Regions from separate parts of the Cupriavidus oxalaticus genome, predicted to be linked through region 2. Evidence: predicted binding sites of a transcription regulator. Region 2 holds the regulator's gene; each other region holds the start of a gene.

Region 1 (10,297 bases), 1.7 Mb from region 2:
CCTTCTTGTGGATGTGGCCCGGCATGATGCCGATCTTGATTTCGTCCGGCGTGATCAGGCCCGGGCAGTTCGGTCCCAGCAGCAGGGTCTTCTTGTTCTCGCGGCGCATGCGGTCCTTGACTTCCATCATGTCGCGCACGGGGATGCCTTCGGTGATGCAGACCACCAGGTCCAGGTCGGCGTCAACGGCTTCCCAGATCGCGGCGGCGGCGCCCGCGGGCGGCACGTAGATGACCGACACGGTGGCGCCGGTCTGGGCCTTGGCGTCCTTGACGCTGGCGTAGATGGGAATGCCTTCGAAGTCTTCGCCGGCCTTCTTGGGGTTCACGCCTGCTACGAAGGCGTTCTTGCCATTGGCGTAGTCGCGGCAGCCACGGGTGTGGAACTGGCCGGTCTTGCCGGTGATGCCCTGGGTGATGACCTTGGTGTCTTTGTTGATCAGAATCGACATGCTGTAATCCTTTGCTTGGCTACGCGCGGCGCGCGCAAGGGCTCAGTGAGCCCCGCGCACCGCGCGCGTTCGCGTATGGTTGCGTTCGTGCGACGGCTTACTTGCCAGCGGCAGCGGCCACCACCTTCTGGGCGGCTTCTTCCATCGTGTCGGCCGAGATGATGGGCAGGCCCGAGTCGGCCAGCATCTGCTTGCCGAGGTCTTCGTTGGTGCCCTTCATGCGCACGACCAGCGGCACCGTCAGGTGCACGGCCTTGGAAGCGGAGATCACGCCTTCGGCGATCACGTCGCAACGCATGATGCCGCCGAAGATGTTGACCAGGATGGCCTGCACGTTCTTGTTGCTCAGCATCAGCTTGAAGGCTTCGGTCACCTTCTCGGTGGTGGCACCACCGCCCACGTCGAGGAAGTTGGCCGGCTCGCCGCCGAACAGCTTGATGGTGTCCATGGTGGCCATGGCCAGGCCGGCGCCGTTCACCAGGCAGCCGATGTTGCCGTCCAGCGAGATGTAGGCCAGGTCGAACTTCGAGGCTTCGATTTCGTTGGCGTCTTCTTCATCCAGGTCGCGGTAGGCGACGATTTCCGGGTGACGGAACAGCGCGTTCGAGTCGAAGTTGAACTTGGCGTCCAGCGCGATGACCTTGCCATCGCCGGTCAGGATCAGCGGGTTGATTTCGGCCAGCGAGGCGTCGGTGTCGTAGAACGCCTTGTACAGGCCTTGCAGGGCCTGGCGAGCCTGGGCAACCGAAGCGTCGGGCACGCCGATCTTGCGGGCGATGTCGTCGGCGTCAGCGTCGGTCAGGCCGGTCGACGGCTCGATGATCAGGGTGTGGATCTTTTCCGGGGTGTGGGCAGCGACTTCTTCGATGTCCATGCCGCCTTCGCTCGACGCCATCAGCGCGATCTTCTGCGAAACGCGGTCCACCACCAGCGAAACGTACAGTTCCTTCTTGATGTCGGCGCCTTCTTCGATCAGCAGGCGATTGACCTTCTTGCCTTCCGGACCGGTCTGGTGCGTGACCAGCTGCATGCCCAGGATGTTCGAGGCGTATTGCTTGACCTCGTCCATGCTCTTGGCAACCTTGACGCCGCCGCCCTTGCCGCGGCCACCCGCGTGGATCTGCGCCTTGACAACCCACACCGGGCCGCCGAGCTGTTCTGCGGCCTTCAGGGCCTCGTCAACCGAGAACGCGGGGATGCCGCGCGGAACCGGCACATTGTATTTGCGCAGGATTTCCTTGCCTTGATACTCATGGATATTCATGCGTGTTTCCTTTCGGGTAGGCGTAAAAGGTAGAAGGGAGAAATCTGAAAAAGGAGACGAACTCTCTCGTCCGGGTGGCCGATCCTGAGAATCAGCCGGAAGTGCCGGTTGGCCTGTCGGCCGGGACAGCGTCGTTGCCGTCGTCGTTGGCTTGACCACCGCGGTCGCCATTGGCCACGGCGGGCGCCCGAGGCGCGGTTGCGGCGGCAGGTGCGGCCTCGGCCCTTGCCTTGGGCGTCGGCTGGTGACCATACCAGCGCGGGTAAAACTCACGGACCACCTCGCCGTCGAAACGCAGCGCGTGGCAGCCGTGCAACTGATAGGGCGGCTCCGGATTCGGATCGTCCTCGCCGTTGTCGCGGATACTGATGACTTCGCCGGCAAACGCCTGGATCGCGGTGCTGGGCAGCACGCCGGCGGCTTCGGTCAGGTGGGAACAGCCGTTGATGCCGGCCAGGCGCTCGCGCACCGCCTTGCGGAAGCCCTTGCGCAGGTTCAGCCCGATCAGCTTGCGGTAGGCCGGGCCGATGGTGTCGCACTGCGACGGGTACGGCACCCAGTCGGAGCAGGCCTCGGCATCCAGCACCGTCATGTCCTCGTTGATCGTGACGCGCAGCCACAGGTCGTGCAGGGGCTGGCCCTGCGGCCGGATACGGTCGCCGGCAAGTTCGATGTCGCGGGGCTTGGTGTCGGTCAGGCGCACCTCCACATCCCACAGGCCGTCCTCTCTCTGGTACGCCTCGGCCGTGATGGCACGGCGGTGGCGCAGGGAGCGGTTGACGGGCTGGGACAGAGGCATGGCCAGGCTGGAATACTGGGGGCTTGGGAACGGCGGCGCCGGAGCACCGAATAACCCGTGGAGTTTAACATGCCGCGCTGGTTTGCCCGGGAACATCCTTGTGCGGCGACTGTCGCGCCGCATTGTCGGGCGACCGCGCGCCGACCGCGCGCTAAGCACCCTGATGCCAGTGCAGGCAATGTGCCGAAAAATGCGGACGATACCGCACGCCTACGCTCAGGCGTCGTCGCCGTACGCTTCGTCGGCGCCCTGGATGATCTTGCTGACCACCGCGCGTGAAAACCCCCGCGCCACCATGAAGCGGATCTGCCTGGCACGCGCCTCCGGCGTCTCCGGCGGCACGCCGAAACGCTTGCGCCAGACCTCGCGGGCGCGCTCGGTCTCGGTGGCGCGCAGTCTTTCCTGCAGTTCGCCCAGCTGTTCGCTGCCCAGCTTGTGGGTCTTGGCTTCCTGCATCACCCTGGCCGCGCCATAGCGGGCGCCGCGGCGATGGACCAGGCTGTCGGCAAAGCGCTGGTTGGACAGCCAGTTCTCGCGCTCGAGCGCATCGAGCAGCTGCTCGAGCTGCTCCGGCGATTCGGCATGGGGCGCGAGCTTGCGCGCCAGTTCGGCCCGGCTGTGCTCGCGGCGCGACAGGTAGCCGACGGCGCGGGCTTTCAGGGACAGGGGGGGACGGGTGGCCATTGAAATCGTGAAGTTTCCACCGTGGGCCTAAACAAAAAGGCCGGCGCATCGGCGATGCCCCGGCCCCTCCGGCTGCTCCGGTGGCTGGCTGGCGCTCAGCCTTCCAGCGCTTCGGCCGGCACGACGTTGGTCGGCGCCACGCCCAGCGCCACACGCACCTTGTTCTCGATCTCTTCGGCGATGTCCGGGTTCTCGCGCAGGTACTCGCGCGCGTTGTCCTTGCCCTGGCCGATCTTGTCGCCGTTGTAGCTGTACCACGCGCCCGCCTTCTCGACGATCTTGGCATCCACGCCCAGGTCGATGATCTCGCCCTGGCGGGAGATGCCCTGGCCGTACAGGATGTCGAAGAAGGCTTCGCGGAACGGCGGCGAGACCTTGTTCTTGACCACCTTGACCTTGGTCTCGTTGCCGATGACGTCGTCGCCCTTCTTGATCGAGCCGATGCGGCGGATATCCAGGCGCACCGAGGCGTAGAACTTCAGCGCGTTGCCGCCGGTGGTGGTTTCCGGCGAGCCGAACATCACGCCGATCTTCATGCGGATCTGGTTGATGAAGATCACCAGGCAGTTGGTGCGCTTGATGGTGCCGGTCAGCTTGCGCAGCGCCTGGCTCATCAGGCGGGCCTGCAGGCCGGGCAGCGAGTCGCCCATTTCGCCTTCGATTTCAGCCTTGGGCACCAGCGCCGCCACCGAGTCGATCACGATCAGGTCGATGGAGCCCGAACGCACCAGCGCATCGGTGATTTCCAGTGCCTGCTCGCCGGTGTCCGGCTGCGAGATCAGCAGGTCGCCGACGTTTACGCCCAGCTTGCCGGCGTAGCTGACGTCGAGCGCGTGCTCGGCGTCGATAAAGGCGCAGGTGCCGCCCAGCTTCTGCATCTCGGCCACGACTTGCAGCGTCAGCGTGGTCTTGCCCGACGATTCCGGACCATAGATCTCGACCACGCGGCCGCGCGGCAGGCCGCCGACGCCAAGCGCGATGTCCAGGCCGAGCGAACCGGTGGAGACCACCTGGATGTCCTTTTCGACCTCGCCGTCGCCCAGGCGCATGATCGAGCCCTTGCCGAACTGCTTCTCGATCTGGGAGAGCGCGGCGGCAAGCGCCTTCTGCTTCTCGGCGCTCACGCCGGCACCTGCCTTCTTGTCGTCCATGGTCGTCCTTGAATCAAATGGTGTATAAATAGGCCGCATGTGGCGCGGCACCGGCTTTTGCCGGCTCCAGCGCCGGCCCGGCTGTCTGCGCGGCCGCCAATCAGGAAGCATCACTCAGGAAGCATCCCCGGGCGGCCCCAGCGGAATGTGCGGGTACTGTATAAAAAAACAGTATGCTTGGCAAGCCCCATCGCGCCCATTCTCAAGGCGCCCGGCTATGCCGGCCAGGTGGAGACAACCATGCGTATTCTGATCGCCGAAGATGACGACACGCTGGCCGATGGCCTGACGCGCTCGCTACGTCACTCGGGTTATGCCGTCGACCACGTTGCCGACGGGCTGGGCGCCGACTCGGCCCTCTCTACCCAGGCCTTCGACCTGCTGATCCTGGACCTGGGACTGCCGCGCATGTCCGGCCTGGAGGTGCTCAAGCGCCTGCGCGCCCGCGGCGCGATGCTGCCGGTGCTGATCCTGACCGCGGCCGACAGCGTCGACGAACGCGTCAAGGGCCTGGACCTGGGCGCCGACGACTACATGGCCAAGCCCTTCGCGCTGTCCGAGCTGGAAGCCCGCGTGCGCGCGCTGGTGCGCCGCGGCGCCGGCGGCGGCGCCACGCTGATGCGGCACGGGCCGCTGGCCTTCGACCAGGTCGGCCGCATCGCCTACCTGAACGAGCAGATGCTGGACCTGTCGGCGCGCGAGATCGGACTGCTGGAGATCCTGCTGACGCGCTGCGGCCGGCTGGTGTCCAAGGAACAGCTGGTCGACCACCTGTGCGAGTGGGGCGAGGAAGTCAGCAACAACGCGATCGAAGTCTACGTGCACCGCCTGCGCAAGAAGATCGAGGTGGGCGGCATCCGCATCGCCACGGTCCGCGGCCTGGGCTACTGCCTGGAAAAATTCCAGCCGGCCGTGGCGGCGCAGCACTGACGTGGCCCGGTTTATGTGGCCCCATTGACGCGGCCCGCACCTTAGCCTCACCCTTGCAGGCGAGCACGACCGCAACCGAGCGACCACCGTCGAGATGAGCCTGCTGCAACTGCCCTGGCGGCGCGCGCACCGCGCCGTGCCGCCGCCCTCCCCTGCCACGCCGCCGGACGCCGCCGACCAGGAACTGGCCGACGCACTGCCGCACCTGGAGGAAAGCACCGCCACGCCCGCGCCGCGCTCGCTGTTCGGCGAGATCCTCGACTGGATGCTGGCGCCGCTGCTGCTGCTGTGGCCGATGAGCATCGCGGTAACGTACCTGGTCGCCAAGTCGATCGCCAATGGCCCGTTCGACCGGGCGCTGGAAGCCAGTGCCATCGTGCTGTCGCAGCAGCTGCGCGAGGTCAACGGCCGCGTCACGCTGCAATTGCCCCTGTCGGCGCGCGAGATCCTGCGCGCGGACGAGACCGACAATATCTATTACCAGGTGGTCGGCAAGCGCGGCGAGTACATCGCCGGCGACCACGACCTGCCGCTGCCGTCGGAAGAAGACCAGGGCCACGCCGGCCTGGTGTCGCTGCGCGACGACCGCGTCGCCGGCAACGACGTGCGCGTGGCCTATACCTACATCGACCTGCGCAATGTCAGCGGCAACCAGCCGGTACTGGTGCAGGTGGCCGAAACACTCGACAAGCGCGCGCGCCTGGCCAACGAGATCATCAAGGGCGTGATCCTGCCCCAGTTCGTGATCCTGCCGCTGGCGGTGGTGCTGGTGTGGTTCGGGCTCTCGCGCGGACTGGCGCCGCTGACCGCGATCCAGCAGCGCATCCGCGCGCGCAACCCCGGCGACACCAGTCCCATCGACGAACGCGCCGCGCCGCAGGAGATCACGCCGCTGGTGGGATCGTTCAACGACCTGCTGGCGCGGCTGGACCAGTCGGTGCAGACGCAGAAACGCTTTATCGCCGATGCCGCGCACCAGATGAAGACCCCGCTGGCGGGGCTGCGCATGCAGGCCGAGCTGGCGCAGCGCGAGCAGTCGCCGGAAGAACTGCGGCGCTCGCTGGCGCAGATCGCGGGCAGCTCCGAGCGCACCGCGCACCTAGTCACGCAGCTGCTGTCGCTGGCGCGCATGGAAAACCTGGCCGGCGCCGGCGGCATGGGCGAGCTTGACCTGGGTGCGCTGGCGCGCGAGGTGGTCAAGGACTGGCTGCCGCAAGCCTGGGCGCGCGACATCGACCTGGGGCTGGAAGCCGACGACCACCCGGTGACGGTGCTGGGCAACCGGCTGATGCTGACGGAGATGCTCAACAACCTGCTCGACAATGCCATCCGCTACACGCCGCGCGGCGGGCACGCGACGGTGCGCGTCAGCGCCGATGCCTTCGAGCCGTTTGCCTACCTCGACGTGGAAGACACCGGCCCGGGCATTGCGCCGGCCGACCGCGAACGCGTGATGGAGCGCTTCTACCGCGTGCTCGGCACCAATACCGAAGGCAGCGGGCTGGGCCTGGCCATCGTGCGCGAGATCGTGCAGCAACACGGCGGCGACGTGCAGATTTCCGACCACGTCTATCAGCAATCGCCGCGCCTGGCCGGCGCGCATTTCCGCGTGACCCTGCGCCGCCCCACCGAAACTCCCACCTCATGAGCGACGTGCCCGCCCCTGACCTCGCCGAAGCCCGTCAGCGCCGGGCCTGGCATCGCAACCTGCGCTGGATCGCCGGGCTGCTGGCAGTCTGGTTCGTGGTTACCTTCGTGGTGGCCTGGTTTGCGCGCGAACTGCGCTTTGACTTCTTCGGCTGGCCGTTCTCGTTCTGGGTGGGTGCCCAGGGGGCGCTGGTGGTCTACGTGCTGATGGCCGCCCTGTACGCCTGGCGCATGAACCGCGCCGACGAAGCACACGACAAGGCTGACGCGCCCGCCCCCCTGCCTTCGCAGGGTGCCTTGCGCGGGCCTGGCTCCGATGCTGCATAGCGATATGCCGGCGGAGCCGCTCCGCAATGCCATGCAGGCGCTGAAGCTGGCTGCACCGCACCATGCGCAGCCCTGAAAACGGCTAGCGTATACCCCGACATTTTTGGCACTTGCGCGCCGAAATCTGTCAGAACGCAGTAAGTTTCGCCTCCCACAATCCTCTGCAACTCAGGCTCCCGGCCAGCGGCACGGGCCGTTTTCCGCGATGTTGCCGCGCCTCGCCCGAGATCCCATCCAGACGGAGGAGACAAGAATGGCAAACGTGCAAAACGTTGCGGTACCCGGAGGGGGTACCCAAAACACACCGATGACACGCGAGGAGCGCAAGGTGATTCTTGCCTCTTCGCTCGGCACGGTGTTCGAGTGGTACGACTTTTACCTGTACGGCTCGCTGGCGGCGATCATCGCCAAGCAGTTCTTCGCCGGGCTGGATCCGACCTCGGCCTTCATCTTCGCGCTGCTCGCTTTTGCCGCCGGCTTTATCGTGCGGCCGTTCGGCGCGCTGGTGTTCGGCCGCCTGGGCGACATGATCGGACGCAAGTACACCTTCCTGGTAACGATCCTGATCATGGGCGTGTCGACGTTCATCGTCGGCCTGCTGCCGGGCTATGCCACCATCGGCTGGGCTGCCCCGATCATCCTGATCGCGCTGCGCATGCTGCAGGGCCTGGCGCTCGGCGGCGAGTACGGCGGTGCCGCCACCTACGTGGCCGAGCACGCGCCGCACGGCAAGCGCGGTTCCTACACCTCGTGGATCCAGACCACGGCCACGCTGGGCCTGTTCCTGTCGCTGATCGTGATCCTGCTGTGCCGCGAGCTGACCGGCCCGAACTTCGAAGTCTGGGGCTGGCGCATTCCGTTCCTGCTGTCGATCCTGCTGCTCGGCGTCTCGGTGTACATCCGCCTGTCGATGAATGAATCGCCGGCGTTCCAGCGCATGAAGGCCGAAGGCAAGACCTCCAAGGCCCCGCTAACCGAATCCTTCGCCCAGTGGCGCAACCTGAAGATCGTGATCCTGGCCCTGCTCGGCCTGACCGCCGGCCAGGCCGTGGTCTGGTATACCGGCCAGTTCTACGCGCTGTTCTTCCTGACCCAGGTGCTCAAGGTCGATGCCAAGACGGCCAACCTGCTGATTGCCGGTGCCCTGGTGATCGGCACGCCGTTCTTCATCTTCTTCGGCGCGCTGTCGGACAAGATCGGCCGCAAGTGGATCATCATGGCGGGCTGCGCGCTGGCCGTGCTGACCTACTTCCCGCTGTTCAAGGCGCTGACCCACTACGCCAACCCGGCGCTGGAGCGCGCCCAGCAGAGCGCCCAGATCGTGGTGACCGCGGATCCGAAGCAGTGCTCGTTCCAGGGCAGCCCGATCGCCCGCGAGATCGACTTCCGCAGCTCGTGCGATATCGCCAAGCGCACCCTGGCCCAGTCCTCGGCCAGCTACGAGGTGGTGGAAGCCCCGGCCGGCACGCTGGCTACGGTCAGGATCGGCGACAAGGAGATCAAGTCCCTCGACGCCAGGCTTGCCAACGGCCACAGCTTCGACGACGCCAGCAAGGCCCAGATCGCGGCGTTCAAGAAGGAGGTGAGCGGTGCCATGTCCGCTGCCGGCTATCCGGCCAAGGCCGACCCGGCGCAGATGAACACGATCATGGTGCTGGTGATCCTGGTCATCCTGGTGATCTACGTCACCATGGTGTATGGCCCGATCGCCGCCATGCTGGTGGAGCTGTTCCCGACCCGCATCCGCTATACCTCGATGTCGCTGCCCTACCATATCGGCAACGGCTGGTTCGGCGGCCTGCTGCCCACCATCTCGTTCGCGCTGGTGGCCCAGAACGGCAATATCTACTATGGCCTGTGGTACCCGATCATCATCGCGGCCCTCACCTTCGTGATCGGTGCGCTGTTCGTGCGGGAAACCAAGGACGTGGATATCTACGCCCACGACTGAACGGTCGGCGGGACGTAACCGTGACCACAACGGCAGGCCAACCCGGCCTGCCGTTTTTTCGTGGGCACCGGTGCCCCGAAAAAATCTTCGCACGAGGGTGTTGACAGTGCCGGAAGCCCCTGTATAATCTCAGTCTTCGTTGGCGAATTAGCTCAGTCGGTTAGAGCGACGGAATCATAATCCGCAGGTCCGGGGTTCGAGTCCCTGATTCGCCACCATCTATTTGAAAAGCCGCGTTCTCGCAAGAGAACGCGGCTTTTTGCTTTGGACGTTGGACTGCCAGGCACGCTTCCGGCACCTCTCCTCTCGATGCCGGAAGCGTCACGCCCTACGGCTGCGTCAACAGAAACTCATGCCGGCTCGTATCCAGCCGCGACACCCGGTACTCGATCCGTTCGTCGTGGTAGGACGAGGCCACGCGCAGGATCTTCAGCAACGGGCTGCCCACCGGCACACCCAGCAGCTCGTGGTCGTCTTCGTCCGCCAGTGCCGAGCGCAACCGCTCTTCGGTGCGGATGATATTGATGCCGAAGACATCCTGGTAGAAGTTGTAGAGCGTATTGGGCCGCTCGCGCAGCTGCTTCTCCGTCAGGCCCTTGAAGCGCGCTTCCGGCACGGTGATGGCATCGATCATCATCGGGGTGCCTTCCAGCGACAGCACATTGGCGAAGCGAAACACGGGCTCGCCAACGGCCAGCCCCAGCGCGGCCGCCTCGTCCTTGTCGGCCTTCGCGCGCCGGAACCTGGCCAGGCGTACGGTCGGGTATTCGCGATGGCCGTCCTGGCGCACGATACGGAAGAAGCGGAAGAAGTGATCCTCCTGCCGGTGCGTGGCGACGAATGTGCCGCGTCCCTGGTGCCGGATCATGATGCCTTCGGCCACCAGTTCGTCGATCGCCTTGCGCAACGTGCCGATCGACACGCCGAAGCGTTCGATCAGCTTGCGCTCGGACGGAATGGCTTCTCCCGGCTTCCACTCCCCCTCCGCCAGGGCGGAAAGAATGGCCTGCTTGACGTCCTTGTACAGGACGCCGCCGATCGCGCTGGCGGCATCAAATCTGGCACCCACGTTGAAATCCCTGTTCGCTGGCCC
Region 2 (10,297 bases):
GAACCAGCGGTCAACGCGCGATGGCGGCGTGCGGAAAAAGGTCCAGCCGACGACGACCATCATCAGCGAACCCAGCAGGAAGCCGAGGAAAGGCGACACCAGGATGAACGCCACCGTCTTCAGCAGGCCGCTGGCAACCAGCGCGCCAGTGCCGGCCTTGGCCACCGCGGCACCCACCAGCCCGCCGATCAGCGCATGCGACGACGACGACGGAATCCCGTAGTACCAGGTGATGACGTTCCACGCGATCGCCCCGACCAGCGCGCCGAAGATGACATAGTGGTCAACGACACCACCCTGGATGGTGCCGGTTCCGACCGTGGCCGCCACCTTCAGGTGGAACACGAAGATCGCGACGACGTTGCACATCGCCGCCATCGCCACCGCATGGTGCGGCTTGAGCACGCCCGTGGACACCACCGTGGCGATCGAGTTGGCTGCGTCGTGGAAGCCGTTCATGAAGTCGAACAGCAGCGCGAGCGCCACCAGCAGGGCAATCACCCACAGGCTCATTTGAATGGTCTGCATGCCGATTGCCGCCTCAGGCGTTTTCCAGGACGATGCCTTCGATGATATTGGCGACGTCCTCGCACTTGTCGGTGATCGTCTCGAGCTGTTCGTAGATGGCCTTCAGCTTGATCAGGCGCTTGACGTCGGTCTCGTCCCGGAACAGCTTGGACATGGCCGAACGCATCACGCGGTCGGCCTCGGACTCGAGCTGGTCGATCTGCTGGGCGGTCTTCAGGATGGTGCTGGCGTTGCCCATGTCCTCGAGCAGGCCCACCGCGATCTTGACCTGGTCGCAGCACTGCACGCAGATCGCGGCGAGGCGCAGCGCCTCGTCGGTCAGGTTGGTCACGTCATACAGGGAGATGGTCTCGGCCACGTCTTCCATCAGGTCCAGGATATCGTCCATGGTCGTGATGAGCTTGTGGATCTCGTCGCGGTCCAGCGGCGTGATGAAAGTCTTGTGCAGCAGGTCGATGGTGTCGTGCGTGATCCGGTCGGCCTTCTTCTCGGTGGCCTGGACGCGGCGGGCATGCGCCTCGGCGTTGGGCAGGTCGTTGACCAGGGCCTGGAGCTCGTGGGCGGCGGTCACCGCGCAGTCGGCGTGCTGGTTGAAATATTCGAAGAACTTGCCCTCTGTGGGCATGAATCGGCCGAACATGGAATGTTCCTTAAGGCGGCGCATGTAGCGCTGCTGATGTGTTGCAGATGGATTGAACGCGAAGCACGACAGCCGCCGGGTGGGCGGTTGTCATCAAAGCGCAATATTTTACAGGGTTACGCGGACACTGCCCGCCAATTTGGCACAAACGAGACGGCCTGCGGCGCGATCTCGCGGGCGGGCTTGACTTCGTCAGGTGTCGTTGTCGAAGAACGCCGGGCCGCCGGTGAAGTTGTCGAACTTGGTGAACTGGCCCAGGAAGGTCAGCCGCACCGTGCCGATCGGGCCGTTACGCTGCTTGCCGATAATGATTTCGGCGGTGCCCTTGTCCTGCGAATCGGGGTTGTAGACTTCGTCGCGGTAGATGAACAGGATCACGTCGGCATCCTGTTCGATAGCGCCGGATTCGCGCAGGTCGGACATCACCGGACGCTTGTTCGGGCGCTGCTCCAGGCTTCGGTTCAGCTGCGACAGCGCGATCACCGGGCAGTTGAGCTCCTTGGCCAGGCCCTTCAGCGAACGGGAGATTTCTGAAATTTCCGTCGCGCGGTTCTCACCGCCGCCGGAGCCCGACATCAGCTGCAGGTAGTCGATGATGATCAGGCCGAGCTGCCCGCACTGGCGCGCCAGGCGACGCGAGCGCGCCCGCAGTTCCATCGGGTTCAGCGCCGGGGTTTCGTCGATGAACAGCTGTGCATCGTTCATGCGCTGGATGGCATGCGTCAGGCGCGGCCAGTCTTCATCCAGCAGGCGGCCGGTACGCAGCCGGTGCTGGTCCAGCCGGCCCACAGAGCCGAGCATACGCATGGCCAGCTGCGTGCCCGCCATTTCCATCGAGAACACCGCCACCGGCAGGCCCTGCTCCACCGCCACGTGCTCGCCGATGTTCAGCGAGAACGCGGTCTTGCCCATCGACGGACGGCCGGCCACGATGATCAGGTCGCCACCCTGCATGCCGCTGGTCATCCGGTCCAGGTCCACGAAGCCCGTGGGCACGCCGGTCACGTCGCTGGTGCTGTCGCGATGGTAAAGCTCGTCGATCCGCTCCACCACCTGCGTCAGCAGCGGCTGGATTTCCTGGAAGCCGGCCTGGCCGCGCGCGCCTTCCTCGGCGATCGCAAACACCTTGGATTCGGCTTCGTCCAGCAGTTCGCGGACTTCCCGCCCCTTGGGCGCGAAGGCGGCCGAGGCGATGTCGTCGGCCACGGTGACCAGCTTGCGCAACACCGCACGCTCGCGCACGATTTCCGCGTAGCGGCGGATATTGGCCGCGCTGGGCGTGTTCTGTGCCAGCGAATTCAGGTACGCCAGCCCGCCAACCTCCTCGGCCTTGCCCGCAACCTGCAGCATTTCGTAGACCGTGATCACGTCGGCCGGCTTGGTGGCCGAGATCAACCGGGCGATGCTCTGGAAGATCATCCGGTGGTCGAAGCGGTAGAAATCCGCCTCCGAAAGGAAGTCCGCAATGCGGTCCCAGGCGGCATTGTCCAGCAGCAGGCCACCGAGCACCGACTGCTCGGCTTCGATGGAATGCGGCGGAACCTTGAGGTTGTCGAGTTGGGGGTCGGCGACGGGCGCGTTCATGGGGAGGGATTATAACGGCGGGGCGCTGGCAGGAGGACGCACTACAGCGGACATTTGCCCGACATCTGCCTGACATCTGCCAGCCAGCGCAAGCGGGACAACAAAAAAGGCAGGAGCCAGGGCTCCTGCCTTTTCTGCTTGCAGTGCTTCACGCGGCGCCGCGGCGCGGCACCGCTGCAACAGGTTTTAGACCTGCTCGCCCAGCACCGACACAGTCACGTCGACCACGACGTCGGTGTGCAGCGCGACGCTGATCGGGTGGTCGCCCACCATCTTCAGCGGGCCGTTCGGCAGGCGAACCTGAGCCTTCTCGACCTTGAAGCCCTGGCCTTCCAGTGCCACGGCGACGTCGGCGTTGGTGACCGAGCCGAACAGACGGCCGTCCACACCCGACTTCTGGCTGATCTGGACGGTCAGGCCGTTCAGCTTCTCGCCTTCGGCTTGCGCGGCGGCCAGCTTCTCGGCAGCGGCCTTTTCCAGCTCGGCGCGCTTGACTTCGAACTCGCCGATCGCGGTTTGCGTGGCGCGGCGCGCCTTTTTCGACGGGATCAGGAAGTTACGTGCGTAACCGTCCTTCACCTTGACGATGTCACCCAGGTTGCCCAGGTTGATGACTTTTTCCAGCAGAATGACTTGCATCGTATTTTCTCCGTTACGGACCTAGGGCCTATCAGTTCTTGTGCAGGTCGGTGTACGGCATCAGCGCGAGGAAACGCGCGCGCTTGATGGCCGTATCCAGCTGACGCTGATAGTGGGCCTTGGTACCGGTCAGGCGGGCCGGCGTGATCTTGCCGTTGTCGCCGATGAAGTCCTTCAGGGTGTCCAGATCCTTGTAGTCGATCTGTTCCACGCCAGCCACGGTGAAGCGGCAGAAGCGCTTGCGCTTGAACAGCGGGTTCTGTTGCTGGAAGCGCTTCTTGTTCTTGTTGTCACGTTTGACGAATGCCATGATTCAATCCTTTACGAATGCTTTACATCCGGTGATGTGAAAGACGAGAGCCTTGCTGTTGCGGTGCTTGCGGGCGAGGAATCCTTCGCAGTCGAGCAGCGTGCCGAGCGGGAGCCGCTCAAGCCGCTGGCCAACCGGCCCGATCCCCATCGCTGCGATGGCAAACTCGACCTGCCGCGGCGTTTCCGCCTCGACCGCCTCGCCGCTGTACTGCAGGATGCAGTTCACGACGGGCACCCCGGCCGGGGTATAGCGCAGGGCGTCGCGTTCCGCCAACGTGGCGGCAAGCCGAAGCTGGTTCAACGCGGGGCCTCTTGCTGTTTGCCATCGGTGCCGCCCTGGCCGACGCTGTCAGCCGTGGCTCGCACCGCAGTCCGCACTCAGGCGGGCTGGCCTTCGGTGGTCGTTTGCGCAGCCTTGCGGGCTTCTTCGCGCTGCACTTCCTTCATCATCGGCGAAGGAGCGGTCTCGGCCTTCTTGGTCTGCACGATCAGGTGGCGCAGGACGGCGTCGTTGAACTTGAACGCGTGTTCCAGTTCAGCCAGGGTGTCCTTGCCGCATTCGATGTTCAGGCAAACGTAGTGAGCCTTGGCCAGCTTCTGGATCATGTAGGCCATCTGGCGACGGCCCCAGTCTTCCACGCGGTGAACGTTGCCGTTCTGCGAGGTCACGAGCTGCTTGTAGCGCTCGATCATGGCCGGCACTTGTTCGCTCTGGTCCGGGTGGACGATGAAGACGATTTCGTAATGACGCATTGACGCTCCTTTTGGGATTAGCCACCCGGGCGTCACGAGTCCGGTGTGGCAAGGTTGAATAGCCGTAAATTATAGCCCGGCGCCGGTCCGCCGTGCAAGCAGCAAGCCTGCCTCAGGCTTGGGCAAACGCTGCCTGCAGGCGCAAGGGGTCCCGCGCCAGCGCAGGATCCGCCGCAAGCGCCAGTGCCAGCAGCACCCTCGCCTTGTATGGGTTCAGGTCCGCGGCAGAGACAAAAACGCCATCGGACGGGCTGGGGTGCGCCGGAATCGCCACATGGCCTGCCCCGGTGCGTGAACTGCGCACCACTGCCACGCCGGCGATGGCGGCATCCACCAGGGCTTCCGCCAGGACTTCATGTATCGAACCATTGCCGGCCGCGGCCACCACCAGGCCCGCCACGCCGGCCTGCACCAGCGCGTCGACGGCGATCCGGCCCGGTTGCGCGTAGCTTGCGACGATCTCAACCACCGGCCATGCGCGTGGCATCGGCCCGATCGCCCATGCCTGCCGGGGCGTGCGGGCGAAGCGCACGTAGTCATCCTGCACCATCCCGAGCGGCCCGCATTGGGACACGAAGGCATCCACCGCCGACGTATGCGCCTTGGCGACATCGCGCGCCGCGTGGATCTGCTGGTTCAGCACCACCAGCACGCCCTTACCGCACGCATCCGGATGCGCCGCCACCCGGACCGCGTCGAGCAGGTTGAGCGGGCCGTCGGCGGATAGCGAGGTGGACGGTCGCATCGCTGCCGTCATCACCACCGGAACCGGACACGCCTGCGTCAGGTGCAGCGCCATCGCGGTCTCTTCCAGCGTGTCGGTGCCGTGCGTGATCACGATGCCCGCCACATCCGCCTGCGCAGACCAGTGTTCGACGCGCGCCGCCAGCGCGGCCCACAGCGCGAAGGTCATGTCCTTGCTGTCGACCTGCGCCACCTGCTCGGCTTCGATCCGCGCCACCGACTTCAGCGCCGGCACCGCCGCCAGCAACGACGAGACGGGCACGGTGGCCGCCTGGTAGTGTGCGCTGCTGGCGGGGTTGCCCGAAGCGCCGGCAATGGTGCCGCCGGTAGCCAATACAACGATGCGAGGCAATTGGTTCATGGGTGCTGGGGGGCAGGAAACAGGAAGGTAACGCATGCGCAGGGCGCATCGAATCGCGATTGTAATGGCGGACCTCCGCCTGCATGGCGTGCGCCGAGGCCTATCGGTCACCGCGCGCCGCCAAAAATTCTGCTTGCGCTGACGCCGATACTGTATAAAATCACAGCATACTGTTTAAACATACAGTGCCCGGCCCGCCGGATGCAGGATTTGCGGACAGCCCCGTTCGTGGGCAACCCGCTCCCACCCCTGCCCAGCGCGCCCGCACGGAACGGCGATCCCATGGCGACCCTGACACCCCGGCAGCAGCAGATTTTCGATCTGATCCGCAGTACGATCCGCCGTACCGGCTTCCCGCCCACGCGCGCCGAAATTGCTGCCGAATTCGGCTTTTCCTCGCCAAATGCCGCGGAAGAACACCTGCGGGCGCTGGCCCGCAAGGGCGTGATCGAGCTGACGCCGGGCGCCTCGCGCGGCATCCGCCTGAAGGTTTCGCGCAGCGATTCGGAAATGCCGGACCAGTTCTCGCTGCCTGTCCCTGGCGTATTGCAGCTGACGCTGCCGCTGGTGGGGCGCGTTGCCGCCGGCAGCCCCATCCTTGCCGCCGAGCATATCGACCGCCAGTACCAGGTCGATGCCTCGGTCTTCGATGAACGCCCCGACTATCTGCTGCGCGTACGCGGCCTGAGCATGCGCGACGCCGGCATTCTCGACGGCGACCTGCTCGCCGTGCGCCGCGCCAGCGAAGCGCCCAACGGCAAGATCGTGGTGGCACGGCTCGGCGACGATGTCACAGTCAAGCGCCTGCAGCGCCGCGGCGGTCATATCGAGCTGATCGCGGAAAACCCGGACTTCGCCAACATCATCGTTGAACCCGGGCGCGAAGAGTTTTCGCTGGAAGGCATCGCGGTCGGCCTGATCCGATCCTCCGGCTTCTAGCCGGGCACGGCAGGCCTTGCGCCTGCACGGACCCACACGCTCCATTGCTTTGCAGACGCCGCCCGGCTTGCCGGGTGTTGACCCCGCTTTTGCCTGAAAAAAGAGGTGCAACCATGCCGCAAACCCACGACGTCGCCGCCCGCCGCCCGGTCAAGCCGGTACCCTTCCGCCAGTGCAAGGGCGTACGCGTTTATCAGGGCGCGCAGCGCCGGACCATGGTAGGCAGCATGGCCGCTATCTGCAGGATGCTTGAACTGGAAACCACGAACAAGCTGGCCGTTTGAAGCGGCGCCACTTTCTGACCTGCGCCCTGCCCTGAATCAGCTACGCGCGCACGCCTTGGTTTCCGTTTCCAGTTCTTCCGGCGTCATCTGCGGGAACCATGTATTGGTCTTGCGGAGTTCGACGGCCGTGCCATCAGGCCTGGCCGTCAGCGAAATCAGGTAGGCATAGGCAAACTCGCCGCTGCCGTTTGGCTGCCCGATCCGGATTTCCGTCTGGTTCCGTGCCGGCAGGTTGACGACCGTCGCCTCATCGCCGAGATTGTTGCGCAGGCATTTGGCAACGTCAGCCATTTTTGCCGGCGTGAACAAGCGCATCGGGGGACGCGCACGAATGTCTTTTTCCGACGTGCCAGTGGCACACCCGGCCATCATCGCGGCCACTGCCACGCCAGCGCCCACTACCGCTGCTCGAAGGAACATATGAACCCTTTGGAATCAGATCCAGAAAGCAAAACAGCGCCCGTAAAGGCGCTGTTTTGCTTGGCAACTTGGGGTGGCTGATGGGACTCGAACCCACGACGACAGGAATCACAATCCTGGACTCTACCAACTGAGCTACAGCCACCGTAGAGGTCATCAGCGAAGCGCTGATCGACGAAAACCAAGATTATACAAACACTTTTCCGAGATGGCTAGTATTCCGCACAAATTTTTTCGGGGCCTGCATCACGCCTTGCGCGGCTGCCACTTGGCCTCCAGCAACACTGCCTGCTTGATGGCGGCAATGGTCTCCGCCTCGGTGTCGAAGTGGCCCAGCAGCCGCCGTGACTTGCCGTTGAGGACGGCCTCCTGCAGCGCCCTGCCCGACGCTTCCGAGGTGCCGTGGTGCCAGCAGTAGCGCGCCGTCCATTTGCCATCCTGTAGTGGTTCAGCGACCCAGACCAGCCTGAAGTCCTCAAACACCTCGCCGAATGACTCTTCGTTGTTTGCGTTCGCTTTGTCCACGCTTGCTGCCGTCCATTCGCCTGTGGCGATGCGAAGAATCGTAGCACGCAGGCCAGGTTGCCAGAGATGGGGGCGGTACGCGGGCGCGACAGAGGTTCGCCGGAACCTGGCGCATTGGCCGTGGCCCAACCATCTTCTGGAAGATTGCAAGGAAGGAGCATGCGAACAATGCTTGGACGCCTGGCGGGAGTCTTGTCGCTGCTGGGAATGGTCGCGGCCCTGGCGGGCTGTGCGGGCGGCGGAGCCGATGGACGGGAGTCGGGGATTACGGCCTACGGAACGCTGGACGTCGGCATCAGCCATACTTCGCGATAGATTTCGCGCACCAGGCGTGACCGATGGAACTCTTTTCCATGCCGTGCGGTCAAATCGGCTCGAATGGTGCGATCGCAACAGGGCAAAAAAAGAGTCCGCAGCGCGGACTCTTAACTTTAGCGATCTCAAATGCCCTGAAGGCCGTTGCAATGTAACTGTCATCCGGGAATTACACCATTCGGGTAAACGAAAAGCGCCGGACGCGCCGACGAAAAAAAAGCCCGCCGAAGCGGGCTGAATAATCAGTTGAAGAAAGCCCTGTATTCGAGGGCAGGCACAGTGTAAAAAAGTGCCCTGCCCCGGCGAATTAGGGGAATCCCTTTGAAACCCTTTACGGACGCCGGTTTCCAGTCGATCCGACATGGCAAGTGTCGCACCCGCTACCCTCGGGAACCGATGCATAGATTGGCGATTCGGTGTTAGAGCAAGGACTCAAGCGCCCATAGCGGGACGATGCCCAGCGTTCAGCGCGAATCGTGCTATGCCGCCAGCGGCTCTGACGCCAGGGGACGCAGGTGTGTACGCGCCTCGGCAAACAGTGCATCCACATCGGCGCGAGTGCGCGCGGCATGCATGCGTTTTGCATCGGACAGCACGCGGCGCCAGCCTCGTCCTCCCGCAACGCCGCGGTACAGCCCCAGCATATGTCGAGTGACTGCGCCCATATACCCGCCGCGTTCGACCATGTCGCCGATATAACCCTGCATCGCTAGCTCTACATCCAGCCGCGATCGCACTGTTGCCTCGGCGTCGCCATAGAAGCGCACGTCCATTTCAGCCAGTACATAGGGCTGGTGATATGCCTCGCGGCCAATCATCACGCCGTCGACGTGCTGCAGATGCCGCGCCATCTCGTCATAGGTGACGATGCCGCCATTGATCAGGATCTCGAGCTGCGGAAATTCCTGTTTCAGCTGGTATGCCACTTCATAGCGCAGCGGTGGAATCTCGCGGTTTTCCTTTGGGCTCAGGCCTTTCAGGATGGCATTGCGCGCATGAACGATAAATGTGTCGCAGCCCGCCTCCGCGACCCTGCCGACAAAGTCCCGCACGAAATCGTAGTGCTCGATGGTATCGATGCCGATGCGATGCTTCACCGTCACCGGGATGCTGACCGCGTCGCGCATCGCCTTCACGCAATCGGCAACCAGCTCGGGCTCCGCCATCAGGCAGGCGCCGAAGGCACCGCGCTGCACGCGCTCGGACGGGCAGCCGCAATTCAGGTTGATCTCCTTGTAGCCCCATTGCTCGCCCAACTTCGCCGCCGCGGCCAGGTCTGCGGGTTCGCTGCCGCCCAGCTGCAGCGCGACAGGCTGCTCCGCCGCATCGAAATCCAGGTGGCGCGGCACGTCACCATGCAGCAGCGCGCCGGTGGTCACCATCTCGGTATACAGCCAGGTATGGCGACTGAGCTGGCGGTGGAAGGTGCGGCAATGACGGTCAGTCCAATCCATCATCGGCGCCACGGATACGCGGCGCGGACTAGCCGCGGCAGGTTTACCTTGAAAAATGGTCATGGGGAGCGGATCGGCGTGACCAATCCTCATGCTACTTGCAGATATCAACGGCGCCCGGGAAGGCGGTTCCCGTGCGCCGGGGGCGTCGCACACAATTCAGCCGCAGCAGTATCGCGGCTTTTCGGGAGGCGCATGAGTTTACCACCCCGGCAGATCTTTCGCCGGAGATGCTGCCCGCACGGCGAAAACCTCGACGCCCGCGCCCAGGCTTATCGCGTGGCTGCGGTCTTGTCGATCCACGTGGCGAACGCGGCCAGGAACTTGTCGAGAAAGCCCCGCGTGGATTCGTTCGCTATGCCGCCCTGCTCGTCGAACAGCTTGTCGACGCCGCCGATATAGGCTTCGGGCATTTGCAGCAGCGGGACATTGAGGAACACCATCGACTGACGCAGGTGGTGGTTGGCACCAAATCCGCCGATGGCACCCGGCGAGGCACTGATGATGGCGCCGGGCTTGCCGTCCCAGACGCTGCTGCCATAGGGGCGCGAGCCCACGTCGATGGCGTTCTTCATTGGCGCGGGGACGGAGCGGTTGTACTCAGGCGTGACGAACAGCACCGCATCGGCACGGCGCACGCGGTCGCGGAATGCAGCCCAGGGCTGGGGCGGCTTGTCGTCCAGGTCCTGGTTGTAGAGCTGCAGTTCGCCGATCTCGACGATCTCCAGCTTGAGTTGCGCCGGCGCCTGCGCGATCAGCGCCTTGGCCAGCTTGCGGTTATACGACTCCTTGCGCAGGC
Region 3 (10,297 bases), 1.9 Mb from region 2:
GCGGCAACGGGCCCGAAGCGGCATTGATCGAAGACCTGGCGGTCCACGCCGCCGCCACGCTGCGCGAGGTGTGCGAGCACCTCGGTGGCCGGCCGGACGCCCGCCTGCCGCGCGCCGCCCCGGCCGCGCTGCCCAGGTCGGTCGCCAGTGGCCCCGACATGCGCGACGTGCGCGGCCAGGCGCAGGCGCGCCGGGCCATGGAAGTGGCCGCCGCCGGCCAGCACTCGGCCTTGCTGGTCGGTCCGCCAGGCACTGGCAAGTCGATGCTGGCGCAGCGCCTGCCGGGCCTGCTGCCGCCGATGTCGCTGCAGGAGGCACTGGAATCCGCCGCGGTCATGAGCCTGACGCCGGGCGGCTTCCGTACCGCGCTGTGGGGCCAGCGCCCATGCCGCGCGCCGCACCATACGGCGTCCGGCCCGGCCATGGTCGGCGGCGGCGGCAACCCGCGCCCCGGCGAGATCTCGCTGGCACACCACGGTGTGCTGTTCCTCGATGAACTGCCGGAATTCGACCGCCGGGTCCTGGAAGTCCTGCGAGAGCCGCTGGAGTCCGGCCGCATCACCATCGCGCGCGCCAACGGACATGCCGATTTCCCTGCCAGCTTCCAGTTCGTGGCGGCGATGAACCCGTGCCCGTGCGGCTACCTGGGCCATCCCGACCGCCCCTGCCGCTGCACGCCCGACCAGGTGCGGCGCTACCAGTCGCGCATTTCCGGGCCGATGCTCGACCGGATCGATCTGCAGGTGGAAGTGCCCGCCCAGGACCAGGGCGAGATGCTCGACGGCCCGCCCGGCGAACCCAGCGCCGCGGTGCGCGAGCGCGCGCTGGCAGCGCGCATGCTGCAACTGGCGCGGCAGGGCAAGCCCAACAGCGAGCTGGGCGGGCGCGAGATCGAGCAGCACTGCCAGCTGGAATCGCAGGCACAGGCGCTGCTGCGCGGGGCGATGGCGCGGCTGTCGTGGTCGGCACGCGCGTACTTCCGCGTGCTGAAGGTGGCGCGCACGATCGCCGATCTGGACAACGCGGCGGTGCTGAGCGCCGCGCACGTGGCCGAGGCGATCCAGTACCGGCGTGCGCTGCGGATGGCGTCAGGCTAGGCCTGCCCGCTCAGGCTTCTTCCGACCACTGCACGCCCTCCCGGGCCATGAACGCCGACGACGCGGCCGGGCCCCAGGTGCCCGCGGTATAGGGCCGCGGCCCTTCGTCCTGGTGCCGCCATGCCTCCAGGATCGGGTCGACCCAGGTCCATGCGGCCTGCAGTTCGTCGTGCCGCACGAACAACGCCAGCCGGCCTCGGATCACGTCGAGCAGCAGCCGTTCATAGGCCTCGGCGCGCCGCGAGGTGAAGGCCGAGTCCAGGTCCAGCGCCAGGCTCAGCGGCTTGAGCTTCATGCCCTCGCCCGGCTGCTTGACCATCAGCGTCAGCCGCACCGATTCCTCCGGCTGCAGCCGGATCACCATGCGGTTGGGCTGCAGCGTGCTGCCGCTGTCGAAGATCGAATGCGGCACCTCGGCGAAGTGGATCACCACCTCGGTCACGCGCTCCTGCATGCGCTTGCCGGTGCGCAGGTAGAACGGCACCTGGTTCCAGCGCCAGGTCCCCAGCTCGGCGCGCATCGCGACAAAGGTCTCGGTTTGACTGTCGGGCGGAATGCCGTCTTCCTGCAGGTAGCCGCGCACCAGCTCGCCGGCGATCGCGCCAGCGGTGTACTGGCCGCGCACGGTATTGCGGCGCACGTCCTCGGGCGACATCGGCCGCAGCGAGCGCAGCACCTTCAGCTTCTCGTCGCGCACCGCGTCCGAGTTCAGCGACGCGGGCGGCTCCATCGCCAGGATGCTGACCAGCTGCAGCAGGTGGTTCTGCACCATGTCGCGCATCGCGCCGGCTTCGTCGTAGAAGCCGCCGCGCGTGCCCACGCCCACGGTCTCGGCCACCGTGATCTGCACGCTGCGCACGAACGGCGTGCGCCACAGCGGCTCGAAGATCGAGTTGCCGAAGCGCAGCGCCATCAGGTTCTGCACCGTTTCCTTGCCGAGGTAATGGTCGATGCGGTAGGTGCGGTCTTCGCTGAAGTGGCGGCGGACCACTTCGCCGATGGAAATCGCCGAGGCCAGGTCGACCCCCAGCGGCTTCTCCAGCACCAGGCGCGTGTCGCCGGCGATCAGCCCGTGGCCGGCGAGGTTGTCGCAGGTCGCGGCGAACAGCCCCGGCGGCATCGCCATGTAGAAAATGCGCAGCGCGTCGTTGCGCAGCTGCGCCGCCAGCGCGGGATAGTCGCCAGGCTGCGACGCATCCAGCCGCACGTAGTCGAGGCGCTGCAGGAAGGCCTGCCACTTGGCCGGATCGAGATAGCGCGCATCGACAAAGCCCTGCGCGCTCTCGTCGGCGAAGCGGGCGAAAGCCTCGGCATTCCACGGATGGCGGCCCACGCCGATGATGCGGGTGCCGTCGGGCAGGTTGCCGTCGCGATGGCACATGTACAGCGAAGGCAGCAGCTTGCGCGCCGACAGGTCGCCGGCGCCGCCGAAGATGACGAGGTCCAGCGGCCGCGGGTCGGCGCTGCCGAAGGACGAGGCGGAACGGGTGGATTGCATGGCGGGCTCCTTGCATGCCGGGACATCGGCGGAATGTCGGAATGGCGGAATAGGAAATGGTTCAGCGATGGTTCAGCGCGTCTCGGTCACCTTGCGCAAGTATTGAGCATGATCGACACAGCATTCGCCTTCGACATACACGCTGCGCACCGACAGCGCGCGGTCCAGCACGACGACGTCGGCCCAGCAGCCGGCGGCGAGCGCGCCGCGATCGGTCAGGCCCAGGTACTGCGCCGGATACAGCGAAACGCGCCGCGCGGCATCCGCCAGGTCGAGCCCGATCGCCACGAAATTGCGCAGCGCCTGGTCCATCGTCAGCGCGCTGCCGGCCAGCGTGCCATCGGCCAGCCGCACGCTGCCGTCCGACTTGTAGACGGTCTGGCTGCCGAGGTGGTAGACGCCGTCCGGCATGCCCGCCGCGGCGGTGGCATCGGTCACCGCATACAGCCGCGGGATCGCGCGCAAGGCCGCGCGGATGGCGCCGGGATGCACATGCAGCAGGTCCGGGATCAGCTCGGCGAATTCAGCATGCGCCAGCGCCGCCGCGACCATGCCCGGCGCGCGGTGCTGCAGCGGCGTCATGGCGTTGAACAGGTGGGTAAAGCCGGACGCGCCGGCTTCGAGCGCCGCGACCCCGTCCTCGTACGTGCCCAGCGTATGGCCCAACTGCACGCGCACGCCGCGTGCAGCCAGCGTGCGGATGATGTCGAGGTGGCCAGGCAGCTCGGGCGCCAGCGTGACCACGCGGATCGGCGCCGCGTCCAGGTACTGCTCCAGCTGACCCGGCGTGGCGATTGCCGGCGCGTCGGGCTGCGCGCCAAGCTTGCCGGGATTGATATACGGCCCCTCCAGGTGCACCCCGAGCATGCGCGCCGCGCCGGGCGGCCGCGCGCGGCTGGCGCGCCCCAGCCCCTGCAGTGCCGGCAGCAGCACCTCCGGCGGCGCGGTCATGGTGCTGCCCAGCAGGCTGGTGGTGCCGAAGCGCGCATGCGCGCGCAGGATCGCCGGTACCGCCGCCTCGCCGTCCATGAAGTCCTTGCCGCCGCCGCCGTGGTTGAGCAGGTCGACAAACCCGGGCAGCACGTACGGGGCATCGTTGCCGTCCGGCGTGGCGGGCACGCCGTCGATGCGCTCGATGCGCCCGTCCGGGCCGGCGTGGATCTCGCCGAAGACCCAGCCGGCCGGCGTCAGGATGTTTCCTTTCATGGCAGTCCTCTCCACATCACCGGCGAACCGAAGCGGCCGCGCCGCACAGCGACGTGCGCTTCGACAGGTCATACTTTGCGCCGAGTGTGACAAGCGTGCATGGTCTTCGAGCGCCGCCGCGCCACGCCGCAGGAGCCGTGGCGCGGCAATTGCAGGAGGGGGATGACATCGTCAGGCGGGCCCGGCTGCCTCGAACGGATCGGCAAGCCGTTGCTGCGCGCCATCATCGCCGGCCAAGAACTGGCCGCGCGCCCGGATATCGCCGCGGGCGAGCCGCCGCTGCACTGCATATCGAGCGCACCGGCTGCACGCCGGCGGCCAGCCGGTCGAGCTGACCGGCGGGTACTGCCTGAATGGCCTCTGCGAACTGAAGCAGCCGCGTCAGCGGCAAGGCGCGGCAACGGGCGGTTCGACCGGCGGCGGGACCGGATCTTCCTCCGGCGGCAGCGGCAAGTCAGGCGGCACGCCGGGCGGCGACGGTTCTTCCACCGGGGGCACGGTATGGCGCGGCATCACGCGCGCGCCGGCGCGGGGGTTCGGCAAATCGGGCATACGGGGGATCTCCGTGGCCGGGGGCACCCCCTCATTGAAGCAAACCCGGCGCGCACGCGCCAGTATTGCGGCTCAGGCGTGCTGCCGGCGCACGAAAAACAGCGCCGCGCCCACCGCCATCAGCACGCTGCCGAAGAAGCGGTTCTGCCAGCGCACCGCGCGGGCGTTGCGGAACAGGCCCTGCATGCGCGAGGCCAGCAGCGCATAGCCATGCATCACCACCAGGTCGACGCAGCACATGGTCAGCGCCAGGATCGCCAGTTGCGGCGCGAGCGGGTGGTTGGGGTCGATGAACTGCGGCAACACCGCGACCATGAAGATGATGCCCTTGGGGTTGGTCACATTGGTCAGCAGCCCGGTGGCGAAGCGGCGGCGTGGGCTCATCACGGCCACGCGTGCGGGACCCTCGCTGGCGCCTTCGCTGCTTTGCACCTTCGCGCGCCACTGCTGCAAGCCCAGGTAAATCAGATACAGCGCGCCCACGGTCTTCACCACCATGAAGGCCTGCTCCGAGGCCAGCAGCAGCGCGCCCAGCCCGCCGCCGGCCACCAGCAGCACGATTACCAACCCGGTCTGCAGGCCAAAGATCGTGGTGGTGGTCTTGCGCAGGCCATACGACAGGCCGTGGCTCATCGACAGCACCGCCCCCGATCCCGGCGACACCGCGATCACCCAGCACGCGGCGAAATAAGCCAGCCACACTTCCCAACGCATTTCGATTCTCCTTTGACGACAACTGCCGCCGCCGCACCGACGCGGCCATGGCACTAACCCTGTTTTCCTGCGGCGCCCTTCGGGACCTCGGGACTTCGGGACCTCAGAACGGATGGAAGCCGCCGAGGAACTGCTCCACCTGCTCGGCCTGGCGCTGGTCGCGCGCGGCGTCGCCCGACTCCAGCACCACCGCCTGGTAGGCACGCGCGCCCACCGCCACCAGCCGCGCGGTCAGCCGCCGCGGCGACTGGTCCTGCGGCGACACGCCGCTGGCCTGCACTTCCACGCCGGCGAGCGGCCGCCCCGGCCTGTCGGCGGTCGTGATCGTGACCGGGCGCGTACGCGGCGGCTCGCCCGACGCCGTGCCCAGATTGGCCAGCAGGCCCGCCTGCATCGCCGCCAGCGCCTCGCGCCGCAGCGCTTCATCGTCGGCGGGCAGCGTGACCACGCCCACGGCGAACAGCGTGTCGTCGACGCGCGCCGCCTCCATCGTCATCGGCAGCTTGCGGCCGGCGATGGTGACATCGCGGGCGGCGCTGCTGGGCTTGCCGGGATAGAGCGCGGCGTAGCCCCCCTCCCCGGACTGGATCGTGCGCCAGTCATAGCGGGGTGAACAGGCGCAGAGGGCCAGCGCCAGGCATGCGGCGGCGCGGCGCAACATGGGATTGCGGGCCAAAGTGGCGAGGCTCGACGGGGGCGAAAAAGGACGCATGGGCAAGCGTGTGGGAGACAGCGCGCGCAGGCCATGCAGCGGCTCTGGCGGCCGCCGTCGCCTGCTGGCGGAAACCGGTATTATCGCGGAAGCGGCGCCCCGGTGCATGGTGCGCCGCCTGACAGTTTTTTGCCGACCGCATGCCTGCTCCCGCCCTGCCTCGCCCCACCGTCACAGTACCAGCCCGGACCGCCCTGTTCCGCCTGGCCGCCTGCGCGCTGCTGGCAACGGCCGCCGGCACGGCGCTGGCCGCGGGCACGGCGCACCTGCCTGCCGCCACCGACCTGGCCGCGCACGGCGCGGAGGCCGCGCGGCGCGGCGAGCCGCTGGTAGTGCTGGTGTCGATGCCCGGATGCGGCTATTGCGACGCGGTGCGCCGCAATTACCTCGGCCCGCAGGCTGCCGCCGGCGAGATCGCGGTGCGCGAACTGGACCTGACCGCCGCCACGCCGCTGCGCGATGCCGACGGCAGCGTGACCACCGCGCGCGATTGGGCGCGGGCGCACCAAGTGCGGGTGGCGCCAACGGTACTGTTCCTCGATCGCCAGGGCCGCGCCGCCGCCAGCCCGCTACGCGGCATGCAGCCCGATTTCTACGGCGCCTACCTGGAGCAGGCGCTGGACCAGGCACGCGCCGCCATCGCCACCCGGCGCTGAAGCGCGCGCCAACCCCGGCATTGCGACAGATTGCCGCAGCCAAACCCCGCGCAACGCCAAGGCGCCAGCGGCATTAGAATGTATCGTTGCCCGAAGAGAATTCGCTTTCCCCGCCTTCCATGACCACTTCCGCTTCCGCCAAGCCCTCCCGCAAGCCCTGGCCCATCGTCGCCGCCGTCGTCGTGCTGGCGCTGCTGGGCTGGTTCGGCTACCGCGCGCTGGCGCCGGCCAATGCCGCACCGGCTGCCACGTTCACGCTGCTGTCGGGGGAAAAGCTCAGCACCGCCGACCTGAAGGGCAAGGTCTACCTGGTCAATTTCTGGGCCACCAGCTGCGCCACCTGCATCAAGGAAATGCCCGACATGGTCAAGACCTACGAGCAGTTCAAGGGCAAGGGGCTGGAGTTCGTGGCCGTGGCGATGAACTATGACCCGCCGATGTACGTGATGAACTACGCCAAGACGCGCGGGCTGCCGTTCAAGGTCGCGATGGATTCGGACGGCTCCGCTGCCAAGGCCTTCGGCAATGTGCAGCTGACGCCGACCACCTTCGTGGTCGACAAGGACGGCCGCATCCTCAAGCGCTATGTGGGCGAGCCGGAGTGGGATGCGCTGCACAAGCTGCTGGACGGGGCGCTGGCAAAGTCCGCGTAACGCTGTCGCCCGCAACATCCAGCAAAAGGTGCTCATCGAGCACCTTTTTTGTTGGTTCGTGCCCGATCCCGTGCGAAGCGGCTTGCACGGCGGGCTTGCACTGCGAGGCTGTATGGATATACAGTTGGCGCCAGCTTTTTGCCCTGCCCGCTTTTTCCCCTGCCTCCTGCCTGCCTGTGTCACTGGACCTTGCCCCCGCCGCGGATCCCGAATCCGCCCTTGCCCCCGATGCGGCCGACCCGGGTCCCGCCTACCTGTCCAGACTCAACCCGGAGCAGCGCGCCGCGGTCGAGCACGGCAGCGACGGGCCGCTGCTGATCATCGCCGGCGCGGGCTCGGGCAAGACCAACACGCTGGCGCACCGGGTCGCGCACCTGGTGCTGGGCGGCGCCGATCCACGCCGCATCCTGCTGCTGACCTTCTCGCGCCGCGCCGCCGCCGAGATGGGCCGGCGCGTCGAGCGCATCGTCGACCAGGCGCTGGGCACGCAGACCGGCGCGGGCCGCGCCGCGCTGCAATGGTCGGGCACCTTCCACGCCATCGGCGCGCGCCTGCTGCGCGAGTACGCCGAGACGCTGGGCCTGGCGCCCGCCTTCACCATCAGCGACCGCGGCGATGCGGCCGACCTGATGCACGTGGTGCGCCACGACCTGGGCTTGTCCGAGACCGCCAGCCGCTTTCCCAAGAAAGAGACCTGCCTGTCGATCTACTCGCGCGTGGTCAACACGCAGGCGCCGCTGGAGGACGTGCTCAAGCAGCAGTTCCCGCGCTACGCCATGTGGGCCGATGCGCTGCGCACGCTGTTTGCCGGCTATGTCGAGGCCAAGCAGAAGCAGCACGTGCTCGATTACGACGACCTGCTGCTGTACTGGGCGCAGGCCATGGCCGAGCCGGCCATCGCGCAGGACATCGGGGCGCGCTTCGACCATGTCCTGGTCGACGAATACCAGGACACCAACGCGCTGCAGGCGTCGATCCTGCTGGCCATGCGGCCCGACGGCCGCGGCCTGACCGTGGTCGGCGACGATGCGCAGTCGATCTACGCGTTCCGCGGCGCGACCGTGCGCAATATCCTCGATTTTCCGCAGCAGTTCACGCCGCCCGCGCAGCAGGTGACGCTGTCGCAGAACTACCGTTCGACGCAGCCGATCCTGCAGGCCGCCAACGCCGTGATCGGACTGGCGGCCGAGCGCTATACCAAGGATCTCTGGTCCGAGCGGCTGTCGGCGGAGAAACCCGGCATCATCGTCGTCAACGACGAGGCCGACCAGGCGCGCTACGTGGTCGAGCAGGTGCTGGCGCGGCGCGAGGCCGGCCTGGCGCTGATGGCGCAGGCGGTGCTGTTCCGTGCCGCCGACCACAGCGCGCAGGTGGAAATCGAGCTGGCGCGCCGCAATATCCCGTTCGTAAAGTTCGGCGGGCTCAAGTTCCTGGAATCGACCCACGTGAAGGACGTGCTGGCCGTGGTGCGCTGGCTGGAAAACCCGCGCGACCGCATGGCGGGCTTCCGCACGCTGCAGCTGCTGCCGGGCATCGGCCCCAAGACCGCGGCGCGCGTGCTCGATGCGCTGGCGCTGGCCACCGAGCCGCTGTTCTCGCTGCAGGAATTCGAGCCGCCGCCGGCCGCCGCGCCCGCCTGGGCCGACCTGCTGACGCTGGCGCGCGCGCTGATGGCGCCGGCCTCGCCGTGGCCGTCGGAGTTCGAGCAGGTGCTGGCCTGGTACACGCCGCACCTCGAACGCCTGCACGATGACGCCGCCGCGCGCCAGGCCGACCTGCAGCAGCTGGAGCGCATCGCCGCCACCTATGGCGCGCGCGAGCGCTTCCTGACCGAGCTGACGCTGGATCCGCCCAGTGCATCGAGCGATGAATCCGGCGTGCCCTCGCGCGACGAGGACTACCTGATCCTGTCGACCATCCACTCGGCCAAGGGGCAGGAGTGGAAGGCGGTGTATGTGCTCAATGCCGTCGATGGCTGCATGCCTAGCGACCTGGCGACGGGCACGACCGAAGAGATCGAGGAAGAGCGGCGGCTGCTGTATGTGGCGATGACGCGGGCGAAGGACCATCTGGACGTCATCGTGCCGCAGCGGTTCTATGTGCACCAGCAGGTGGGTTTCGGCGACCGGCATGTGTATGCGTCGCGCACGCGGTTCATCCCGAATCGCGTGATGCCGAATTTCTACAGCCGGGCATGGCCGCCGCCGCCGATGCCGGGCGAAGGGAAGGCCAAGCCGGCGCTGGCGCCGGTGGACCTGGCCAGCCGGATGCGCAATATGTGGCGCTGAGTCGCGCCACGCGCGAACTTACGCCACCTTCTCCAGCAGCAATCCCTTCAGGTACTCCCCTTCCGGAAACGCCGCCAGCATCGGGTGATCGGTGCCGGCCGAGAGCCTGCGCAGGATGCGCGCATCCGCCCGCGCATCGGTCACCGCGCCCGCCACGATCTTCTGGAACAGCTCCATGCTGATCGCGCCCGAGCACGAGTACGTGAACAGCAACCCGCCGGGCCGCAGCAGCTGCGTGCCGACCAGGTTGATCTCCTTGTACGCACGCGCGGCACGATCGATATGCTGCGCCGACGGCGCGAACTTGGGCGGGTCCAGCACGATCAGGTCGAACTGGCGCCCCTGGGCGCGGAATTCGCGCAGCGTCTTGAACACGTCGGCGTCGAGCCAGGCCGCGCGCTCCGGATCGAAGCCGTTGAGCGTCACGTTGCCCGCGGCGATCTTCAGCGCCTCGCCCGACGAATCGATCGACGTCACCGCCTTCGCCCCGCCGCGCAGCGCGGCCAGCGAGAAACCGCCGGTATAGCAGAAGCAGTTCAGCACCTCGCGCCCTTCGGCCAGGTCGCCCACCAGCTTGCGGTTGTCGCGCTGGTCGACGTAGAAGCCGGTCTTGTGGCCATTGCGCACGTCGACGTAATAACGCACGCCATGCTCGGTCACCGACAGCGCCGGATCGGGCTCCGCGCCGGCCAGCACGCCGGTCACCAGTTCCAGCCCTTCGCGCTGGCGCACGGCGGCGTCGGAGCGTTCATAGACGTTGGGGCAGCCGGTCTCCTTGACCAGCGCCTGCACGATCGCGGTCTTCCAGTGCTCCACGCCCGCCGCATTGAACTGGCACACCAGCTGGCCCGTTTCCCCACTGCCGTAGTAGTCGACGATCAGCCCCGGCAGCCGGTCCGATTCGCCGAAGATCAGGCGCAC

The links. The regulator LexA, encoded in region 2, represses DNA repair genes until DNA is damaged. The targets are predictions, from matches to a motif close to ACTGTATNNNNATACAGT.
Region 1: recA (recombinase RecA) is a predicted target of LexA. The motif match lies at 4,505-4,522, and genes of this name have one in related genera.
Region 3: JTE92_RS13515 (ATP-dependent helicase) is a predicted target of LexA. The motif match lies at 7,196-7,213, and genes of this name have one in related genera.

What each region holds. Positions count from the first base shown of each region.
Region 1 covers NZ_CP069812.1:524,544-534,840, reverse strand. Annotated here, with positions in the region: gene sucD (succinate--CoA ligase subunit alpha) at 1-451, opposite strand, end outside; gene sucC (ADP-forming succinate--CoA ligase subunit beta) at 549-1,715, opposite strand; gene JTE92_RS14810 (DUF2889 domain-containing protein) at 1,807-2,514, opposite strand; gene recX (recombination regulator RecX) at 2,731-3,198, opposite strand; gene recA (recombinase RecA) at 3,294-4,349, opposite strand; gene JTE92_RS14795 (response regulator transcription factor) at 4,590-5,279, shown strand; gene JTE92_RS14790 (sensor histidine kinase) at 5,374-6,927, shown strand; gene JTE92_RS14785 (DUF4212 domain-containing protein) at 6,924-7,253, shown strand; gene JTE92_RS14780 (MFS transporter) at 7,507-9,204, shown strand; tRNA gene JTE92_RS14775 (tRNA-Met) at 9,346-9,422, shown strand; gene JTE92_RS14770 (GntR family transcriptional regulator) at 9,533-10,273, opposite strand.
Region 2 covers NZ_CP069812.1:2,272,594-2,282,890, forward strand. Annotated here, with positions in the region: gene JTE92_RS22890 (inorganic phosphate transporter) at 1-528, opposite strand, end outside; gene JTE92_RS22895 (DUF47 domain-containing protein) at 542-1,168, opposite strand; gene JTE92_RS22900 (replicative DNA helicase) at 1,361-2,752, opposite strand; gene rplI (50S ribosomal protein L9) at 2,939-3,391, opposite strand; gene rpsR (30S ribosomal protein S18) at 3,423-3,701, opposite strand; gene priB (primosomal replication protein N) at 3,705-4,004, opposite strand; gene rpsF (30S ribosomal protein S6) at 4,082-4,456, opposite strand; gene JTE92_RS22925 (asparaginase) at 4,569-5,561, opposite strand; gene lexA (transcriptional repressor LexA) at 5,844-6,500, shown strand; gene JTE92_RS22935 (hypothetical protein) at 6,614-6,784, shown strand; gene JTE92_RS22940 (hypothetical protein) at 6,821-7,171, opposite strand; tRNA gene JTE92_RS22945 (tRNA-His) at 7,274-7,349, opposite strand; gene JTE92_RS22950 (hypothetical protein) at 7,451-7,729, opposite strand; gene dusA (tRNA dihydrouridine(20/20a) synthase DusA) at 8,524-9,501, opposite strand; gene JTE92_RS22960 (NADPH-dependent FMN reductase) at 9,771-10,297, opposite strand, start outside.
Region 3 covers NZ_CP069812.1:256,300-266,596, reverse strand. Annotated here, with positions in the region: gene JTE92_RS13555 (YifB family Mg chelatase-like AAA ATPase) at 1-1,097, shown strand, start outside; gene zwf (glucose-6-phosphate dehydrogenase) at 1,108-2,595, opposite strand; gene nagA (N-acetylglucosamine-6-phosphate deacetylase) at 2,668-3,801, opposite strand; gene JTE92_RS13540 (hypothetical protein) at 4,183-4,353, opposite strand; gene JTE92_RS13535 (LysE family transporter) at 4,426-5,067, opposite strand; gene JTE92_RS13530 (hypothetical protein) at 5,171-5,779, opposite strand; gene JTE92_RS13525 (SoxW family protein) at 5,920-6,435, shown strand; gene JTE92_RS13520 (TlpA disulfide reductase family protein) at 6,555-7,088, shown strand; gene JTE92_RS13515 (ATP-dependent helicase) at 7,265-9,376, shown strand; gene JTE92_RS13510 (class I SAM-dependent rRNA methyltransferase) at 9,395-10,297, opposite strand, start outside.